Regions from separate parts of the Stutzerimonas tianxiuensis genome, predicted to be linked through region 4. Evidence: predicted binding sites of a transcription regulator. Region 4 holds the regulator's gene; each other region holds the start of a gene.
What was found. The regulator FliA, encoded in region 4, starts transcription of late flagellar genes. The targets are predictions, from matches to a motif close to CTAAAGTTTNNNNNNNNNNNGCCGNTAA.
Positions count from the first base shown of each region.

Region 1: ACSSNI_RS19600 (methyl-accepting chemotaxis protein) is a predicted target of FliA. The motif match lies at 1,535-1,562, and genes of this name have one in related genera.
Region 2: ACSSNI_RS13020 (methyl-accepting chemotaxis protein) is a predicted target of FliA. The motif match lies at 1,710-1,737, and genes of this name have one in related genera.
Region 3: ACSSNI_RS16920 (flagellar protein MotY) is a predicted target of FliA. The motif match lies at 3,352-3,379, and genes of this name have one in related genera.

Region 1 is NZ_JBPVWS010000019.1:29,986-34,769, forward strand. It holds gene ACSSNI_RS19600 (methyl-accepting chemotaxis protein) at 1-1,429, opposite strand, end outside; gene galU (UTP--glucose-1-phosphate uridylyltransferase GalU) at 2,070-2,909, shown strand; gene ACSSNI_RS19610 (VOC family protein) at 2,956-3,378, opposite strand; gene gorA (glutathione-disulfide reductase) at 3,451-4,784, shown strand, end outside.
Region 2 is NZ_JBPVWS010000009.1:70,790-75,573, reverse strand. It holds gene ACSSNI_RS13035 (sulfite exporter TauE/SafE family protein) at 1-43, opposite strand, end outside; gene ACSSNI_RS13030 (CAP domain-containing protein) at 211-1,107, shown strand; gene ACSSNI_RS13025 (SpoIIAA family protein) at 1,128-1,499, opposite strand; gene ACSSNI_RS13020 (methyl-accepting chemotaxis protein) at 1,802-3,397, shown strand; gene ACSSNI_RS13015 (peptidylprolyl isomerase) at 3,506-3,787, opposite strand; gene glpD (glycerol-3-phosphate dehydrogenase) at 3,858-4,784, opposite strand, start outside.
Region 3 is NZ_JBPVWS010000013.1:140,242-145,025, forward strand. It holds gene thrC (threonine synthase) at 30-1,439, shown strand; gene rnt (ribonuclease T) at 1,514-2,188, opposite strand; gene pyrC (dihydroorotase) at 2,185-3,228, opposite strand; gene ACSSNI_RS16920 (flagellar protein MotY) at 3,413-4,306, shown strand; gene ACSSNI_RS16925 (argininosuccinate synthase) at 4,393-4,784, shown strand, end outside.
Region 4 is NZ_JBPVWS010000002.1:83,117-87,900, forward strand. It holds gene flhF (flagellar biosynthesis protein FlhF) at 1-522, shown strand, start outside; gene fleN (flagellar synthesis regulator FleN) at 614-1,444, shown strand; gene fliA (RNA polymerase sigma factor FliA) at 1,459-2,184, shown strand; gene ACSSNI_RS03020 (chemotaxis response regulator CheY) at 2,301-2,675, shown strand; gene ACSSNI_RS03025 (protein phosphatase CheZ) at 2,699-3,493, shown strand; gene ACSSNI_RS03030 (chemotaxis protein CheA) at 3,506-4,784, shown strand, end outside.

The sequences.
Region 1 (4,784 bases), on a different contig from region 4:
CGTTGATGGTATTCACTTCGCCCGCGATCACGGTGAGGCTCTGAGCGGTCTTGGCTACGCAGTCCGAACCGGTTTGTGCGCGAATCTGGGCGCCTTCCATCGCCTGTACGGCATTACGGACTCCTGTTTGCAGTTGCTCGATAGTGCGCTGGATTTCTTCGGTCGACTTCTGCGTGCGCGAGGCCAGCGTGCGAACCTCATCGGCCACCACAGCGAAGCCGCGACCCTGTTCTCCGGCGCGAGCGGCCTCGATGGCAGCATTCAGTGCAAGAAGGTTGGTCTGCTCGGCAATACCGTTGATGACGTTCAGCACCATGCCAATGCTGACACTGTCGGTTTCGACCTGTTTGATCACATGCGCCGCTTTTTCGATGTCCTGAATCAACACCTCGATGCCGTCCAGTGCCTCGGTTGCGAGGTTGACGCCAACGCGCGATTCATCATCGGCGCCGCTCGAGGCCGATGCTGTCTCGTTAGCATGCCGAGCCACTTCCTGAACGGTCGCGCTCATTTCATTCATGGCCGAGGCGACCATGTCGGTTTCACTGCGCTGCTCCATGACTGCGGTCTGGGTCTTTTCCGCAACGCTCGACACTCGATTCGATACCTCACCCAGCTGGTGGGTCACGGCGGCCACCGCTTCCAGACTGCTGCGGAATTTGAAGATCATGCGGTTGAACGCAGTGCCCATGGCGCCGACTTCATCCTGGGCGTGGACAGCCACAGTACGGCTGAGGTCCTCGTCCTCTGTCATCGCCTCCATGGTGTGACGCATGTCGTTGATGCGGCTGATGATCACCCGGCGAATGATGTAGCCCATGACGACCATACCCGCCAGTAGCAACAGCGCCTGGATCACGGCTGAAATCAGAATGTTGCGATGCACCTCGCCGTCCAGTGCGGACAGATCGTAGCTGATACGGACCGCGCCCATCACGGTGTCCTGTGGGACCTGGTGGCAGGTCAGGCAATTGGTGCCGCGGTAATCCTGTTGCGCGTGGATCGGATTGATCACCGTCAGTACACGGCCATTCAGGCCCTCGCTCACTTCCACGGTGGCGTCGCCAGCAAGTGCACGTTTGTCCAGCTCGTCCTTGGGGGCCTGATGCTCGAATCCGGGGCCGAAAACCTTGGCCACTGGCTCGCCGCGGATGATGCGTGCGTCGATCACTCCCGGCCGGGCAAGAATCTTGTTACGCAGCACTTCTCGCTGGCCCATGGTGCCGGTCAGCATCATGGTATTGATACTGTCGAAATAGGAGTCAGCCGTATCCTTGGTCTGCTGTTCGACGACATGCAGTATCAGCTGCTTCTCTGAACCCGCCGAATAGAACAGGGAGGCTGCCAAGACCAGGGCGAACACGACCAACAGGGCCAGGTTGATTTTGGTTTGAACGGACATTTGCCGAGCTGGAGAGGTACTGTTCATCCTGTTCCTTAGGTACTGCTGCTACACGAAAACGAAACCTTCACGAGGACGCGGCGGACCACAGCGGGCGTCCGGTTCAGGGCTTAGCCGCTCTATCTGCCTGACTTATCGGCCGGACATCCCTTCTCTTTACAAGGTTTTCTCGACGCCGCCCGACTGCAGGCAAAGTGCTATCAGCAAAGCCGGCGACATCGTAGTCGCTGTTCAATCGCGTTGAGCCATGGCTCGCGATGAAAGGAAATCAAACTCAAGGTTTGTTGATTTAGATCAAGAAATACCGAGGAGCAAAAGGGCGACTTATGCCGCTTATCTCATCGCGCGCGAGCGTTCGAACATTCGGAAGCACCAGTTCATTCAGTACGCAATTGCCCTCTCGGAGCGCTGGAAGGCCGCAACGGCAAACTTTTTCCCTAAGCCTCTTGGCAATTTCGGCGAGGCGGTCCACGCTATGCCGAGGCCGTGTCAATGACCATCCGTCCGGATTATAGGGATGGCGAAATTAGCCCAGCCGTATTCGAACCCCGAAGCGATTCGGCGGTCGTAGCCTCTAGTCAGTCGCCGTTGGCGGGACATGCAGGTTATGGCTGCTGACCGATCCAGGCGCAGTGCATCAATTGGACTCATCTTTTCAAGGAATCACATGATCAAGAAATGCCTTTTTCCTGCGGCCGGATATGGCACGCGCTTCCTTCCTGCAACCAAGGCCATGCCCAAGGAGATGTTGCCGGTAGTGAACAAGCCCCTGATTCAATACGGGGTTGAAGAGGCACTGGCTGCTGGGCTGAGCCAAATTTCGATCGTTACCGGTCGCGGCAAGCGCTCCCTGGAAGACCACTTCGACATCAGCTACGAGCTCGAACATCAGATCCGTAACACCGACAAGGAAAAATACCTGGTCGGCATCCGCAAACTCATCGATGAATGCAGCTTCTCGTATACCCGCCAGGTCGAGATGAAGGGTTTGGGTCATGCGATCCTCAGTGGCCGTCCACTGATCGGCGACGAGCCCTTCGCTGTCGTCCTGGCCGATGACCTGTGTATCAACCTCCACGGTGATCCGGTCCTGGCGCAGATGGTCAAGCTGTACAACCAGTTCCGTTGCTCGATCGTTGCAATCCAGGAAGTGCCGCCGGAAGAGACCAGCAAGTATGGCGTGATCGCTGGCGAGATGATCCGTGACGACATTTTCCGTGTCAGCCACATGGTCGAGAAGCCCAAGCCGGAAGATGCACCGTCCAACCTGGCAATTATTGGTCGCTACATCCTGACGCCGGATATCTTCGACCTGATTGAACAGACAGAGCCAGGCAAAGGCGGCGAGATCCAGATCACCGACGCTCTGATGCGCCAGGCTCAGGACGGTTGCGTGCTGGCGTACAAGTTCAAGGGGCAGCGCTTCGACTGCGGCAGTGCCGAGGGCTATATCGCGGCCACCAACTTCTGCTACGAGAACTTCTACCTGACCGGTAAAGCGTTCTAAAAACTAGCGCTGTGCAGGAAGCCACCTACGGGTGGCTTTGTGCGTTTCAGGGAACGGGCATTTCCTCAGCGCCGGGCCCAAGGGGCTGACCGTAGCTGAACTCGACATAGTTGCCAGCCGGGTCGCGAACACCGCAGTAATAGCCAACGGGGTAGGGTTCGTCCCTGGGCTCCCAGATCAGGCAGCCAACCTGCCGCGCTCTGTCAGCAATTGCATCGACCTCGGCGCGACTGGACAAGGCAAAGCCAAAATGGCTGTAGTCATTGTCAGCCAGTCCACGGTCCTGTCCGCCAGGCATGATCACGAAAATGAACTCACGCTCTTTTCCTGGCTCGGCCATCCAGACAATGCGCGATCCTTTACCGGCGCGCTCATGAAACACGTGCATTCCACAGAATCGCTCATAGAAGGCAATGCAGGCGTCCAGATCGGGCACGTGCAGGGCGAGATGAGTGAGGGTAGGGCGCATGCGATGCTCCTCCAATGAATCCAGCCAACGGGCTGGGTTATGCTGTGCGATCTACAAGGGAGACAACAGTTCATGGCTTACGACTTCGATCTATTCGTCATCGGCGCCGGTTCCGGTGGCGTCCGTGCCGCCCGATTTGCAGCTGGCTATGGCGCCCGCGTGGCGGTAGCCGAAAGCCGTTACCTGGGCGGCACCTGTGTAAACGTCGGCTGTGTGCCGAAGAAATTGCTGGTCTACGGCGCCCACTATGCCGAAGACATTCACGAAGCCAATGGCTATGGCTGGACCATCGAAGGCGCCAGGTTCGATTGGGCTTCGCTTGTAGCCAACAAGGATCGCGAGATCCAGCGTCTCAATGGCATCTACAAGAACCTGTTGACTGACAGCGGCGTCACCTTGCTGCAGGCCCATGCACGCCTGGTCGACCCGCATACCGTCGAGGTCGATGGCAAGCACTACAGCGCCGAGCACATTCTGATTGCAACCGGCGGCTGGCCATTCGTGCCGGATATCCCAGGACGCGAGCATGCCATCACCTCCAATGAAGCCTTCTACCTTGATGAGCTGCCCCGGCGCGTCCTGGTGGTGGGCGGTGGCTATATCGCGGTCGAGTTTGCCTCGATCTTTCATGGCTGCGGTGCGGATACCACGCTGCTTTACCGCGGAGAACTGTTCCTGCGCGGTTTCGATGGTTCGCTGCGTGATCATCTCAAGGATGAGTTGATCAAAAAGGGTCTCGACCTGCAGTTCAACGCGGACATCACCCGCATCGACAAACAGGCAGACGGTACGCTGCTTGCCACGCTGGAAGACGGCCGCACCCTTGAGGCGGATTGCATTTTCTACGCCACCGGGCGTCGGCCTATGCTCGACGGGCTAGGGCTGGAAAACGTCGACGTGGCTCTGGACAAACGTGGCTTCATTGCCATCGATGACCAGTTCCGCACGACGACGCCGTCAATCCTGGCAATCGGCGATGTAATCGGTCGAATCCAGCTAACCCCCGTCGCGCTCGCCGAAGGCATGGCGGTGGCTCGGCAACTCTTCAGGCCCGACGAATACAGGCCAGTCGACTACCACAATATCGCTACAGCGGTGTTCAGCCTGCCAAACATGGCGACAGTCGGATTGACCGAAGAACAAGCACGCGAAAAAGGACACAAGGTGGTGTTGTTCGAAAGCCGTTTTCGACCGATGAAGCAGACCATGACCGACAGCCTAGAGCGAAGCCTGATGAAACTGGTTGTCGACGCGGACACCGACAAGGTGCTGGGCTGTCACATGGCAGGCCCCGAAGCGGGAGAAATCATTCAGGGCTTGGCCGTTGCGCTGAAGGCCGGCGCTACCAAACGAATCTTCGACGATACGGTGGGTATCCACCCGACCGCTGCTGAAGAGTTCGTCAC
Region 2 (4,784 bases), on a different contig from region 4:
AGATCGCCGGCAGGGCAAACAGCAGGAAATCAGAAAGGGTCATGAGTGTGGTCAGGGGGGCGGGTCGGGGTTGGGCAGCGCTGTGCATCATCGCATCATCGCCGCCTGGTTGTGGTCTTAGACGACCTTACAAGTTTGGCGGTGTGCCGGAGCGGATCGCCCGCGACGGATCGTGGTCAGCATCTTTAATCGCAGACAGACAGGTGACCCATGACCCCGCTTATCAAGACTCCAATCACATCCTCAGCAGACGGTGCGCCAACCCGTGTGGCGGCTGGCGCCCTGCTGATCCTGGCAACGAGCCTGGCGTGCCCGGCGCATGCGCAGGAATCTGACCCCTTGATCGGCTTGATCAATGAATTTCGTGAGGCCGAGGAAGCCTGCGGAAGTGGCGAAGCCCAGGCGGTCGGGCCACTGGCGCCCAATGCTGCGCTGGCCGTGGCACCCGCCACCAGCGGGGCGCAGTTGCAGCAGGCGTTGCAGGATGGCGGTTATAGGCCATCCAAACTGCAAGCCATCTCGGTCTCAGGGCCGGGCGATGCGCAAAGCGCAATGCAAGCCCTCAAGCAGCGATATTGCGCACCCCTGCGTAGCCATGAGTTCGCCGAAATCGGGGTGTCGCGCCAGGGCAACACCTGGCAGGTGCTGCTGGCCAAGCCACTGCTTTCGCCCGACCTTGGCGACTGGCAACAGGTTGGCAAGAACATTCTGCAGAGGGTCAATGAAGCGAGGGCGCAGCCGCGCAACTGCGGTAGTCGGGCCTTCGAGGCGGCACCGGCGTTGAGCTGGAACGGCGAGCTGGCCGATGCTGCCCTGGCGCACAGCCGCGATATGGCCAAACAGGACTTCTTCAGCCATCGGGCGCCGGATGGCAGCATGGTGAGTGACCGCGCCAACCGTGCCGGGTACAGCTGGGAGCGTATCGGCGAGAACATTGCGGCGGGGCAGGGGGCGGCAGATCAGGTCATGGCGGGTTGGTTGGCCAGCCCCGGGCATTGCAGCAACATCATGAATCCGGATTTCACCGAGATGGGCGCGGCCTACGCTATCGACAAGTCCAGCGCCGCCGGCAGCTACTGGACCCAGGTATTTGGTACGCCCCGCTAGCGGGCTGTCGGGAAGCCTGGTCAGTTCTGGCTCTCCAGCCAGTTATGCGCTTCGGTGTTCTGGTTCTCGTCGAAGGCCTTGATGGCCAGGCCGGGGAACAGCGCACCCTCGATCTCGCTGGCCCTGCGCAGCCAGTCCTTGTTGGACACCACTGCGCAGCGATCGAAGCGGCGGATGAAGCGAAACAGCTGGGGGATTCGCGCCAGTTCGACACCCATCGCGCCCAGGGTCGGTATATCGAAATCACCAATGCGATAGAGCATTTGGCCGTGGCTGATGCCCTCTGATTTTCGCATCAGTTCGTCGAGTGCGAAGCGCATCTCGCTGCTGTCGAGTTTGCCGGAGAAATCCACGTCGATGCGATTGTCACCAATGCGGGTTACATGAAACATGACGAGTCCTCAATGAAGAAAATGGGTGCCAGACAAGTCTCCCTGCCATTACCTGACCATAGTCGTTATACGGCGTTCGGTCGGCCAAAAATGTGTCTATTTGAAGCTGTTTAATTGATCTGGATCAGTGCGTGGGGACTTGTCTCATGAGTGTCCTGAAATGGATCAAACGCCCGTATGACGGGACTTTCAGAAAGGTGATCGACGGCTATCAAGTTGCCTCTGTTACAGCCGAGAAGTGGGTAACTGCGACGCCGTCGAGTGATGGCAGCGCTTTACCTTCCCTGTAGTTGGATACACCTATGACCAGCACTTTGGCGAACGTCATCCAGTCTGTATTGCGCGGATTGGGTCTGCGTACCATCAACCACCAGTTCTTCTTTTCCTACAGCCTGATCTTTCTTTGCGCGGCCCTGACCGCTGGGGTGCTGTTCATGTCCAGCAAGGACGCCAGCCAGATCGACATGGCCGGCGCCCAGCGCATGCTCAGCCAGAAGATGATGAAAGAGGCGTTGTTGGCTTCCCAGGGCATCGGTGGGCCTGCAGACGTGGAGAAGACCATTCAGCGTTTCGAACAGTCGCACCGTCTGCTGCTCAACGGCGATGGCAGCCAGGGCGTTGCCCCGGTAGAACTGGCCAGTGCCAAGCCTCATCTGCAGCGCGTTGACCAGATATGGCAGCGCTATCGTCCCGCCGTGCAGGCGCTTGCGACGGGCCAGAGCGCTGATCTGAAAGCGGTCGCCGCAGATGCCAACGAAATTCTCGCAGCGTCCAACGAGGTGGTGTCGCTGATTTCCGCCGAGGCTAATCGCAGTGCTTCACAGCAACTTTGGGTCGCCATGGCCTCGACGCTGTGCATTCTATTTCTGGTAATTCTCGGAAGAATCGCCGGCATGAACTGGCTGATGCTGCAGGTCGATGAGCTCCGCAGTCGGTTGGAAAAGGTCAGTCAGGGTGATTTCTCCGCGCCGCTGCAGGTGCGCCATGCTGACGACGAAATTGGCATGATCACTCTTGCGTATAACCGCCTGCTGGTGCAGGTCGGCGAGATGATTCGTGGGGTGCGTCAGGCCGCCGATGAAGCCGATGGCCAGTGCGTACGCATGGCAAATCTGGCAGGCGACAGTGCGCGCAACGTCGAGGCGCAGCAGGCCGAGATTGATCAGGTCGCCACCGCCATGAACGAGATGCTCGCCACCTCGCAGGAAGTGGCGCGAAGCACCGTCGAAGCGGCCAGTGCGGCGGATCTCGCCGAGCAGGAAACCAGCGCTGGTAATGCGGTGATGAACGAATCGGTCACCGCCATCCGCGCCTTGACCGGCCATGTCGACGGGTTGGCCGGTGTGATGCAGCAGCTGGTGAAGGACAGTCACGAGATTGGCAAGGTGCTCAACGTGATCAGCGGCATCGCCGAGCAGACCAATTTGCTGGCGCTCAACGCCGCCATCGAAGCTGCACGAGCAGGCGAGCAGGGACGCGGCTTTGCCGTGGTTGCAGACGAGGTACGCAGCCTGGCCAGTCGCACACAGGATTCGGCTAAGGAGGTCAGTGTGCTGGTCGAGCGTCTGCAGAGCCAGGCCACCCGTGCCGGCGATGCCATGGATGCTTCACGCCAGAGCAGCTCGACGACGCTTACCCAGATCGAAGCGGCGCAACATGCCTTGGGCGAGATCGTTGGTGCGGTGCAGACCATTCGCGGCATGACGAACCAGATCGCGACGGCGGCCGAGGAGCAGTCACAGGTTGCCGAGGACATGAACCAGTCGCTGACCCGTATCGCTCAGGTAGCCGATCAGGCGGCCAGCGCCACCCACGACACCGCGGCGTCAGGCAACACCATCATGCAGAGCATGAACGGACTCAAAGCGCTGACTGGTCGTTTCCGTCTGGAGGCGTGATCGGACTCACGATGAAGCGGGGAGGTACGGCTTGGAAGGGGGTCGCTCGGCGCCTCGATGGCTGAGCGGCCTGGGCATCCCCGCGCAAGATGCGCGGGGACAGCAGGATCAGTCCTGGCGGCTGGTCACTTCCAGCAGGTGATAACCGAACTGGGTCTTCACCGGACCTTGCACCTGGTTCAGCGGGGCGCTGAACACAACAGTGTCGAATTCCTTGACCATCTGGCCAGGACCGAACGAACCCAGGTCACCGCCTTGGCGGCTCGACGGGCAGGTGGAATTGTCCTTGGCAACCTGAGCGAAATCGGCGCCACCTTCGATGGCAGCTTTCAGCTCGTTGCACTTTTCTTCAGTGGGAACCAGGATGTGGCGGGCAGTGGCTCGGGCCATGGGGTGTTACTCCGTCTTGAGAAGTCGCTGAGCCTACCGCAATCGGCGGCGATCCGAAACGTCGCGGCCGTCAGGCCGCGTCTACGTCGGTCGTCCTGCTCACGTGCGCTTGCAAGTAGTGCTGCAGGCGGGTCAGTTCATCCGCGGTGAATGCCAGGCCAAGTTTGCTCCGGCGCCAGAGGATATCGTCGACCTGAGTGGCCCACTCTTCGCGGCGCAAATAATCAACTTCCTGTGCATATAGATGCTGGCCGAAGTTCTCTCCTAGCGCATCGAGCGAGCGGGCATCGCCGAGCATGCGCCAAACCCGATTGCCATAGAGGGTCGCCCAGCGTTTGGCGAGCGGTCGATCAATGCCTCTGATCTCGGCCATCAGCTCTGCAGCGAGCGCCTCGCCCGTGCTCATGCCTTCGCCGCCGGGCAGCGGGGCACTGGCTGTCCAACTTTCGCCCATGCGGGGGAAGTAGGGCTTGAGTTGAGCCATCGCCGACTCGGCCAGCTTGCGGTAGGTGGTCAGTTTGCCGCCGAAAACCGAAAGCAGCGGCGCCTGCTTTTCTTCTGCCGACAGCGACAATGTGTAGTCACGGGTGACGGCGGAGGGGTTGTCCGATTCGTCATCACACAGGGGCCTGACCCCTGCAAAACTGTGCAGGATGTCCTTAGCCTCGAGCTGCTTGCGAAAGTGCGTATTGGCGACACCCAGCAAGTAGGCGATTTCTTCTTCGCTGATGCTCACTGTGGCCGGGTCGCCACGGTACTCGCGATCGGTCGTGCCAATCATGGTGTAACGGTCGAGATACGGGATGGCAAAGACGATGCGCCGATCCTCGTTCTGCATGATGTACGCCTGCTCGCCTTCGTACAGTTTGGGCACGATGATGTGGCTCCCCTGAATCAGCCGAATGCCGTAGGGCGAACGCTGCTGCAGCTTGTCACCGATGAACTGCGCTACCCAGGGGCCTGCCGCATTAATTAGTGCCTTGGCGCGTAAGGAAAA
Region 3 (4,784 bases), on a different contig from region 4:
GCAGTCAGCGTCCAACGTAGGTTTGAACAATGCGCTACATCAGTACCCGTGGCCAGGCCCCCGCCCTGAATTTCGAAGACGTGCTGCTTGCCGGGTTGGCCAGTGACGGCGGTCTATACGTGCCGGAAAACCTGCCGCGCTTCACCGTCGAGGAAATCGCATCCTGGTCTGGGCTGCCATACCATGAGCTGGCGTTCAAGGTGATGCGCCCGTTTGTTACCGGCAGCATTCCGGATGCTGACTTCAAGCAGATCCTGGAAGAAACCTACGGCGTGTTCGCCCATAGTGCGGTCGCACCGCTGCGCCAGCTGGACAGCAACGAGTGGGTGCTCGAACTCTTCCATGGCCCGACCCTGGCGTTCAAGGACTTCGCCCTGCAGCTGCTGGGTCGGCTGCTCGACTATGTGCTGGCCAAGCGCGGTGAGCGCGTAGTGATTATCGGCGCTACATCGGGCGATACCGGCTCGGCAGCGATCGAAGGCTGCCGCCGTTGTGACAACGTGGATATCTTCATCCTCCACCCGCATAACCGGGTCTCCGAAGTGCAGCGTCGGCAGATGACGACCATCTTCGGCGACAACATCCACAACATCGCAATCGAAGGCAACTTCGATGACTGCCAGGAGATGGTCAAGGACAGCTTCGCTGACCAAGGCTTCCTCAAGGGTACGCGGCTGGTAGCGGTCAACTCGATCAACTGGGCGCGGATCATGGCTCAGATTGTTTACTACTTCCATGCGGCGCTGCAGCTTGGCGGTCCGGCCCGTTCGGTGGCGTTTTCCGTTCCGACCGGCAACTTCGGCGATATCTTCGCCGGCTACCTGGCGCGCAACATGGGCCTGCCAATCAGCCAGCTGGTGGTGGCGACCAACCGAAATGACATCCTCCACCGTTTCATGAGTGGCAACCGCTACGACAAGGACACACTGCACCCGTCGCTGTCGCCCTCCATGGACATCATGGTGTCCTCCAACTTCGAGCGTTTGTTGTTCGATTTGCACGGCCGTAACGGCGCTGCGGTCGCCGAACTGATGAGTGCATTCAAGGCCAGCGGCAAGTTGTCTGTCGAGGAGGAGCGCTGGGTTGAGGCACGCAAGCTGTTCGATTCGCTGGCCGTAGACGACGCACAGACCTGCAAGACTATCGCCGAGGTGTTCACCAAGACCGGCGAGTTGCTCGATCCGCACACGGCGATCGGCGTCTATGCTGCGCGCGAGTGTCGCCGCAGTCTGGCGACACCAATGGTTACACTAGGAACTGCCCATCCGGTCAAGTTTCCTGAGGCGGTGGAGAAGGCCGGGGTTGGCAAGGCGCTGGAGTTGCCGGCGCATCTGGCTGACCTGTTCGAGCGTCCGGAGCGTTGCACTGTGCTGAAGAATGATCTGAAAGTCATGCAGGCGTTCGTCACCGAACATGGCAATCGCGGCAAGCCGCTGTAAGCGACCAGCAGTAACAAGAAAGGCCAGTCTCACGACTGGCCTTTTTTCGTTAAGGGCGAAGGACGATGCCGAGATTACTCGTCGAACTCTTCCCAGCCGCCCATTTCCCTCCAGCGATTGACGATGCCGCAGAACAGCTCGGCGGTCTTTTCTGTGTCATAACGCGCAGAATGTGCTTCGCGTCCGTCAAAGTCGATGCCGGCTGCCTGGCAAGCCTTTGCGAGAACGGTCTGGCCATAGGCGAGGCCGGCCAGCGTCGCGGTGTCGAAGCTGGAGAACGGGTGAAACGGATTACGCTTGATGTCGCAGCGGGCAATCGCCGCGTTCAGAAAACCGAGATCGAAGCTGCTGTTGTGACCGACCAGAATGGCGCGTTTGCAGCCGGCTGACTTCACTGCTTTGCGCACGCTGCGGATGATCTCGTTCATCGCCTGCGATTCGGGGACCGCCATGCGCAGCGGGTGGTCGAGCTTGATGCCGGTGAACTCCAATGCGGCCGCCTCGATATTGGCGCCGGCGAAAGGTTCGACACGGAAGAAGAGGGTGTCCTGCGGGTAAAGCAGACCTTGCTCATCCATGCCGATGGTCACGGCGGCGATTTCCAGCAGTGCGTCTGTGGCGCAGTTGAATCCACCGCACTCCACGTCAACAACGACTGGCAGGAAGCCGCGAAAGCGTCTCGCCATCGGCGAGCGTGGCTTGCCTGGTTGGTTGCCTTCCAGCTCGTCGTCAAACTGATCGTCGCTCATGCTTCTGCCTCCAGCCGCCACTGCAGGGTTTCGCCTGCACGCAAGGGCACGACGTTGTGCTCCCCGAACGGCAGGTTGGCCGGCACACTCCAAGACTCGCGGATCAGGGTGATGGTATCGGTGTTGCGCGGCAGACCATAGAAATCGGCGCCGAAGTGACTGGCAAAGGCTTCCAGACGATTCAGTGCGCCGCGCTGCTCAAAGGCCTCGGCATAGAGTTCGATCGCAGCGAACGCGGTGTAGCAACCGGCGCAACCGCAGGCGTTTTCCTTGGCATGCTGGGCGTGAGGCGCCGAATCGGTGCCAAGAAAGAATTTCGGGTTGCCACTGGTAGCCGCATCGAGCAGCGCTTCCTGATGAACGTTGCGCTTGAGAATGGGCAAACAGAAAAAGTGCGGGCGGATGCCGCCCACCAGCATGTGGTTGCGGTTGTAGAGCAAGTGATGAGCCGTGATGGTGGCCCCGACATTGCTGCTGGCAGCCTCGACGAACTGCACTGCGTCGCGCGTGGTGATGTGCTCGAACACCACCTTGAGGCTCGGGAAGCGCTCGGTGACGCGGCTGAGCTGCTCATCGATGAAGTACTTTTCGCGATCGAAGATGTCAATTTCCGAGCGCGTCACTTCGCCATGGACCAACAGCGGCAAGCCAACCTCGGCCATGGTCTCGAGCACCGGGAAGATGTTGTCGATGCGGGTGACGCCGGATGCCGAATTGGTGGTGGCCCCGGCCGGATAAAGCTTGGCGGCGAATACATAGCCACTGGCTTTGGCAGCGCGCACATCTTCGGGCTGCGTGCCGTCGGTGAGGTAGAGCACCATCAGTGGCTCAAAGGCGCTGCCAGCAGGGCGGGCGGCAAGGATGCGCTGGCGATAGCTGTCCGCCTCGCTAGCATTTCGGACCGGCGGGACCAGGTTCGGCATGATGATGGCGCGCGCGAACTGGCGTGCAGCGTCTGCCACGGTGTGTGGCAGCGCTGCGCCGTCGCGCAGGTGGATGTGCCAGTCGTCGGGGCGCAGTAATGTCAGTCGGTCGGACATGCAGGGTTCCAGGCGGTAAAACGTGCGGGAATGCTACCGGAAACGCGGGAAAAAATCGCTGCAGGCGGGACCTTGCCATGCAACGGGCGATGATGCGGTGGGCACGACCTGGGCCGCGGCGGGTTCAAGTTTTCGGGGTCGGCACCGATACCCCGGTTGAATGTCGTTCACCGTGGAGCCCTACGTGCGCTTGCGCCTTCTAGTGATTGCCTGTCTGTTGGCTTCCCCAGCCAATGCCCTCACGTTCCAGACTCGTCTGGAGCGTGCGCAGTGGCAGGTGGAAGGCGATCAGTTCGAGTGTCGGTTAACGCAGCCGGTCGCAGGGTTTGGATCGGGTGAGTTCGTACGGCGAGCGGGTGAGCAACCAACTTTCCGCTTGCAGTCGCCGGATCGCTGGCTGGGCAACGGTTCAGCCACGCTGCTTGCGGCAGCCGCGCCCTGGCAGCCGAGCCGTGGCGATATCAATCTCGGATTGGTTTCCGTAGTCGGCGGCGATATTCCGTTCAACAGCACCTACCTGCAAGCCGGCCGCCTGTTGAGTGGTCTTCTCGAAGGCCGCAGCCCGGTCGTGCGTCACCGGACCCGGCTTGGTGATGATGCGCTGGAAGTGCGGCTGTTGCCAGTGCGCTTCGGCAAAGCCTACGAGGACTTTCGCAGCTGTGCGGCCAAGCTGCTGCCGGTCAACTTCGAGCAGATTCGCACGTCGCAGGTTGGATTCCCCGCCGGTGACGTCGCGCTCGACGCGTTGGGCCAGGCCAAACTCGACATCATTCTGCAGTTTCTCAAGGCCGACCCCAGCGTCAACCGCATCCAGCTCGATGGTCACTCCGATAACAGCGGCAACCGGCTGACCAATCGCGACCTGTCCCGTCGCCGGGCGCTGGCGGTCGAAGAGTATCTGATCGGCAATGGGGTTCCCAAGGAACAGATTACGCTGCGCTTTCACGGCGAACGCTACCCCATCGTTCCCAACAGCAGCGAGGCCAACCGGGCCAAGAACCGGCGGGTGACTATGCGTCTGGAGCGCGGGCCGGCGACCACCACCGCGGCAGCAGAGGGCGGTACACCTTCGTCCTGAAGGCGAGCGGCGCTTACGCCCCTGTAAAACAAACGTCGCGACCAGTAGAATCCCCGCTTTCCTTACAATCCCGGGAGTGGATGGCAATGGCCGACGTAAAGAAGGTAGTCCTGGCGTATTCCGGTGGCCTGGACACCTCGGTGATCCTCAAGTGGCTGCAAGACACTTATAACTGCGAAGTGGTGACCTTTACCGCCGACCTCGGTCAGGGCGAGGAAGTCGAGCCTGCTCGTGCCAAGGCCAAGGCCATGGGCGTCAAGGAAATCTACATCGACGATCTGCGCGAAGAATTTGTCCGCGACTTCGTCTTTCCAATGTTCCGCGCCAACACCGTTTACGAAGGCGAGTACCTGCTGGGTACCTCCATTGCCCGCCCGCTGATCGCCAAGCGTCTGATTGAGATTGCCAACGAGACTGGCGCCGACGCCATTTCTCACGGCGCCACCGGCAAGGGCAACGACCAGGTCCGTTTCGAACT
Region 4 (4,784 bases):
GAACAGCTGAAAACACTGGGGCGTATTCTCGACGTACCGGTTATTCAGCTGGACCCGAGTCAGCCCTTGAGCAAAACACTAGCGCCGCTGGCTCGTAAGCGCCTGATTCTTGTCGATACCGCTGGTCTACCCGCGGGTGACTCGATGATGAAGGTGCAGCTCGAAGCGTTGGCGGACCGTGGCATCAAGGCGAAAAATTATCTGGTTCTGCCAGCGACCAGCCAGAGCCAGGTGCTCAAGGCGACCTGGCACAATTACCGCCGTTGCGGGCTGGCTGGCTGCATCCTGACTAAACTGGATGAGGCCGGCAGCCTGGGCGATGTGTTGGGGCTTATCATCAGTCAGCATCTGCCTATCGCTTACCTCGCCGATGGGCCGCGTATTCCGGACGACCTGCATCTGCCTCGCAGTCACCAGTTGGTCAGTCGTGCGGTGAGCTTGCAATCGGAAGAGAATCCGAGCGAGGAAACCATGGCTGACATGTTCTCCGATCTTTACAACGGTTCTCGGAAGGTCGGATGAACGCTTTGCTACGTGTGACACACAAAGAAGACGCGTTCGGGCTGAACGCATCGATGGCCCTAGGGCTCCAGCAAGAGATAGGCGTGTGAAAATGGGTATGCATCCCGTACAGGTTATTGCAGTGACCGGCGGCAAAGGTGGCGTCGGCAAGACCAACGTATCGGTCAATCTGTCCTTGGCGCTGGCCGATCTCGGGCGTCGGGTCGTATTGCTCGACGCCGACCTTGGTCTGGCCAACGTCGATGTGTTGCTCGGCCTGACAACCAAACGCACCCTGGCTGATGTCATTGCCGGTGAATGCGATCTGCGTGACGTGCTGATCCAGGGGCCGGGCGGCATCCGCATCGTGCCGGCCGCATCCGGCACGCAGAGCATGGTGCAGCTATCGACGCTGCAGCACTCCGGCCTGATCCAAGCGTTCAGCGATATCGGCGATGACATCGATGTGCTGATCATCGACACCGCCGCCGGCATTGGTGACGGGGTAGTGAGCTTTGTGCGCGCCGCACAGGAAGTGCTGCTGGTGGTGACCGACGAACCCACGTCGATCACCGATGCCTACGCGCTGATCAAACTGCTCAATCGCGACTACGGCATCAGCCGCTTCCGGGTACTGGCCAACATGGCCCATGCGCCGCAGGAAGGCCGCAATCTATTCGCCAAGTTGACCAAGGTGACTGAGCGCTTCCTGGACGTGGCGCTGCAGTATGTAGGCGCGATTCCTTACGATGAGTCTGTGCGCAAGGCCGTGCAGAAGCAGCGCGCCGTTTATGAAGCTTACCCCCGTGCAAAGTGTTCGCTGGCGTTCAAGGCCATCGCGCAGAAAGTTGACACCTGGCCGTTGCCGGCAACGCCACGCGGTCATCTGGAGTTCTTTGTGGAGCGCCTGGTAAGGCCCGCCGCAGAGCCTAACGAACAATAGCGGCTGGATTCGGTATGTATTACAGCAAAGCTCAGGCTAAAGACTCGCAGTACCAACTCATCGATCAATACGCGCCGCTGGTCAAACGCATTGCTTACCACCTCCTGGCGCGTTTGCCGGCGAGCGTGCAGGTCGACGACCTGATGCAGGCTGGGATGATCGGCTTGCTGGAAGCGTCAAAGAAATATGACGCCGGCAAGGGTGCGAGTTTCGAGACTTACGCGGGTATTCGCATACGCGGTGCGATGCTCGACGAGGTGCGCAAGGGTGATTGGGCGCCGCGTTCGGTACACCGGAATTCGCGCATGGTCAGTGAGGCGATTCGGGCAATTGAGGCCAGAACAGGACGCGACGCTAAAGATCAGGAAGTTGCGGCCGAACTTAAATTGAGTCTCGATGAGTACTACGGCATTCTGGGCGACACCTTGGGCAGCCGCCTGTTCAGCTTCGATGATCTGCTTCAGGAAGGTGAGCATGGGGAGTTCGAGGAGGATGCTGCCAGCACCCATCCGGAACCGTCCCGCGATCTCGAAGACGAGCGTTTTCAACAGGCGTTGGCTGAAGCCATCGGCAACCTGCCCGAACGTGAAAAGTTGGTGCTTTCGCTGTATTACGACGAAGAGTTGAACTTGAAGGAAATCGGTCAGGTACTGGGCGTCAGTGAATCGCGGGTGAGCCAATTGCACAGTCAGTGCGCGGCACGTCTGCGGGCTCGTCTTGGCGAGTGGCGCGCGCGTTAACGACCGGTTTGCAACAAAGCATTAGAGACCGCTTACGAGCTTCATTCATGAGGCCCGCAAACAGACCGTGAGCAGGTCTCGGATTCGGGTTTACGGAGGTGTACTTGGACAAGAACATGAAAATCCTCATCGTCGACGATTTTTCGACCATGAGACGGATCATCAAGAACCTCTTGCGCGATCTGGGCTTTACCAATACCGCCGAAGCGGACGACGGCACTACTGCTTTGCCAATGCTGAAGAGCGGAAGTTTCGATTTTCTCGTCACCGACTGGAACATGCCCGGCATGAGCGGCATCGACCTGCTGCGCGCTGTGCGCGCCGACGAGCGCCTCAAGCACCTGCCGGTGTTGATGGTGACCGCCGAGGCGAAGCGCGATCAGATCATCGAGGCCGCGCAGGCTGGCGTTAACGGATACGTGGTCAAGCCATTCACGGCTCAAGTGCTCAAAGAAAAGATCGAAAAGATCTTCGAGCGCGTCAACGGCTGAAGCAGTAACGCCGCGAGGGCACTATGACGCAAGCAGACCAAGGCCTGGCAGAGTTCGAAGCGACTCTGAGGGCTCATGCACCCCAATTGATTGAAAGTCTGCAGCAAGGCCGCTTCGAAGAAGCGACGCAGATGTTTAACGAGCTCAATCAGGCGCGCAACCTGGGGCTGTACCAGGAAGTCGGCAAGCTCACGCGTGAGCTGCACAACGCCATCGTCAAGCTCGAAATGGACACCTGTGCGACGGGGGGTGATCCGTCGCCAATCACCGACGCCACGGACCGATTGTCCTACGTGGTGGAGATGACCGAAAAAGCGGCCAACCGCACCATGGACCTGGTTGAGGAATCGGCGCCGCTGGTGAACTACGTCAGCTACGAAGCCCAGAGCCTGACTGCCGATTGGCAGCGCTTCATGCGTCGCGATATGAACGCTGAACAGTTCCGCGACCTGGTCAAACGCATCGATCAGTTTCTCCAGCGCAGCATGAACGATGGCAGTCAGCTGTCGCAGAACCTTAGCGAAATCATGCTGGCCCAGGATTTCCAGGACCTTACCGGTCAGGTGATCAAAAGGGTGACCCGGCTCATTACCGAACTCGAAAGTAACCTGCTTAATCTGGTGCTGATGGCAGGCCAGGTTGACCGCGTGGCGGGCATCCAGCATGACCGCGAAGCGATGCGCGCCGAGCAGGAACTAAAAAAACAAGAAAAACAGCCTTCCAATGGTGAAGGTCCGCAGATGCATGCCGATATACGTGAAGACGTCGTTTCCGGGCAGGACGATGTCGATGATCTGCTTTCGAGCCTGGGCTTTTAGGGGAAGTTAAATATGAGCTTCGACGCCGATGAAGAAATCCTCCAGGATTTCCTGGTAGAGGCCGGCGAGATTCTCGAACTATTGTCAGAGCAGCTGGTGGAGCTGGAAAGCAGCCCCGATGACACAGCCTTGCTCAATGCGATTTTTCGCGGTTTCCATACGGTAAAAGGCGGTGCCGGGTTTCTCCAGCTACATGAGCTGGTGGAATGCTGCCACATCGCCGAAAACGTCTTCGACATCCTGCGCAAGGGTGAACGTCGCGTCGACTCGGAATTGATGGATGTCGTTCTCCAGGCTCTGGACTCCGTCAATGAAATGTTTAGCCAGGTGCGCGAGCGTACCGAGGTAACCCCGGCGACCCCTGAGCTACTGGCAGCGCTGGCCCGCTTGGCTGAGCCGGCCGGTGCGCAGGAACCTGTGGTCGAAGCCCCTGTCGAGGCTGAACCCGAGCCTGCGGTTACTGCCGATAGCGAGTTCGAGCAGTTTCTTGGCGCGCTGGAAGAGTCTGTCGAGACCCCAGCCTCCAGTGCCGCTGACGAGATCACCGACGAGGAGTTCGAATCGTTGCTTGATCAACTCCACGGAAAAGGCCAGTTCGCGGCTGAGCAGGACGCAAAGCCGGCAGCATCGGCGGCGGCTGTTGTGCAACCGTCTGCCAGCGACGAGATCACTGATGATGAGTTCGAGGCGCTGCTCGACCAGCTGCATGGCAAAGGCCAGTTCGCCGAGCCGGTGGCAGCCGCACCCGCTGAAGCGGCGGCCAAGCCTGTAGCTGCTGGTGGTGACGACATTAGCGACGACGAGTTCGAAGCGCTGCTGGACCAGCTGCATGGAAAAGGAAAGTTTGAGCCCGACGCGGCTGCACCAGTTGCGGCTGCAGTTGTGCCTGTTGCTAAGCCCGCAGCGGTTACCGCGCCTGCGGAAAAGAAGGCTGCGCCTGCGAAGCCAGCTGTAAGCACCGTTGCGAGCAAAGCCGCTGTTCCGGCTAAAGCAGAGCCTGCATCCAAGCCTGCCGCCGCACCGGAGAAGCCCGCGAGCGAGGCGGAGACAACCGTTCGAGTCGATACCGCCCGACTTGATGAAATCATGAACATGGTTGGTGAGCTGGTGCTGGTGCGTAATCGCCTGGTGCGCCTGGGCTCCAACAGTGCCGATGAAGCCATGGCCAAGGCCGTGTCCAACCTCGATGTGGTGACCGCTGATCTGCAAAGTGCCGTGATGAAAACGCGCATGCAGCCGATTAAGAAGGTTTTTGGCCGCTTCCCGCGTCTGGTTCGCGATCTGGCTCGCA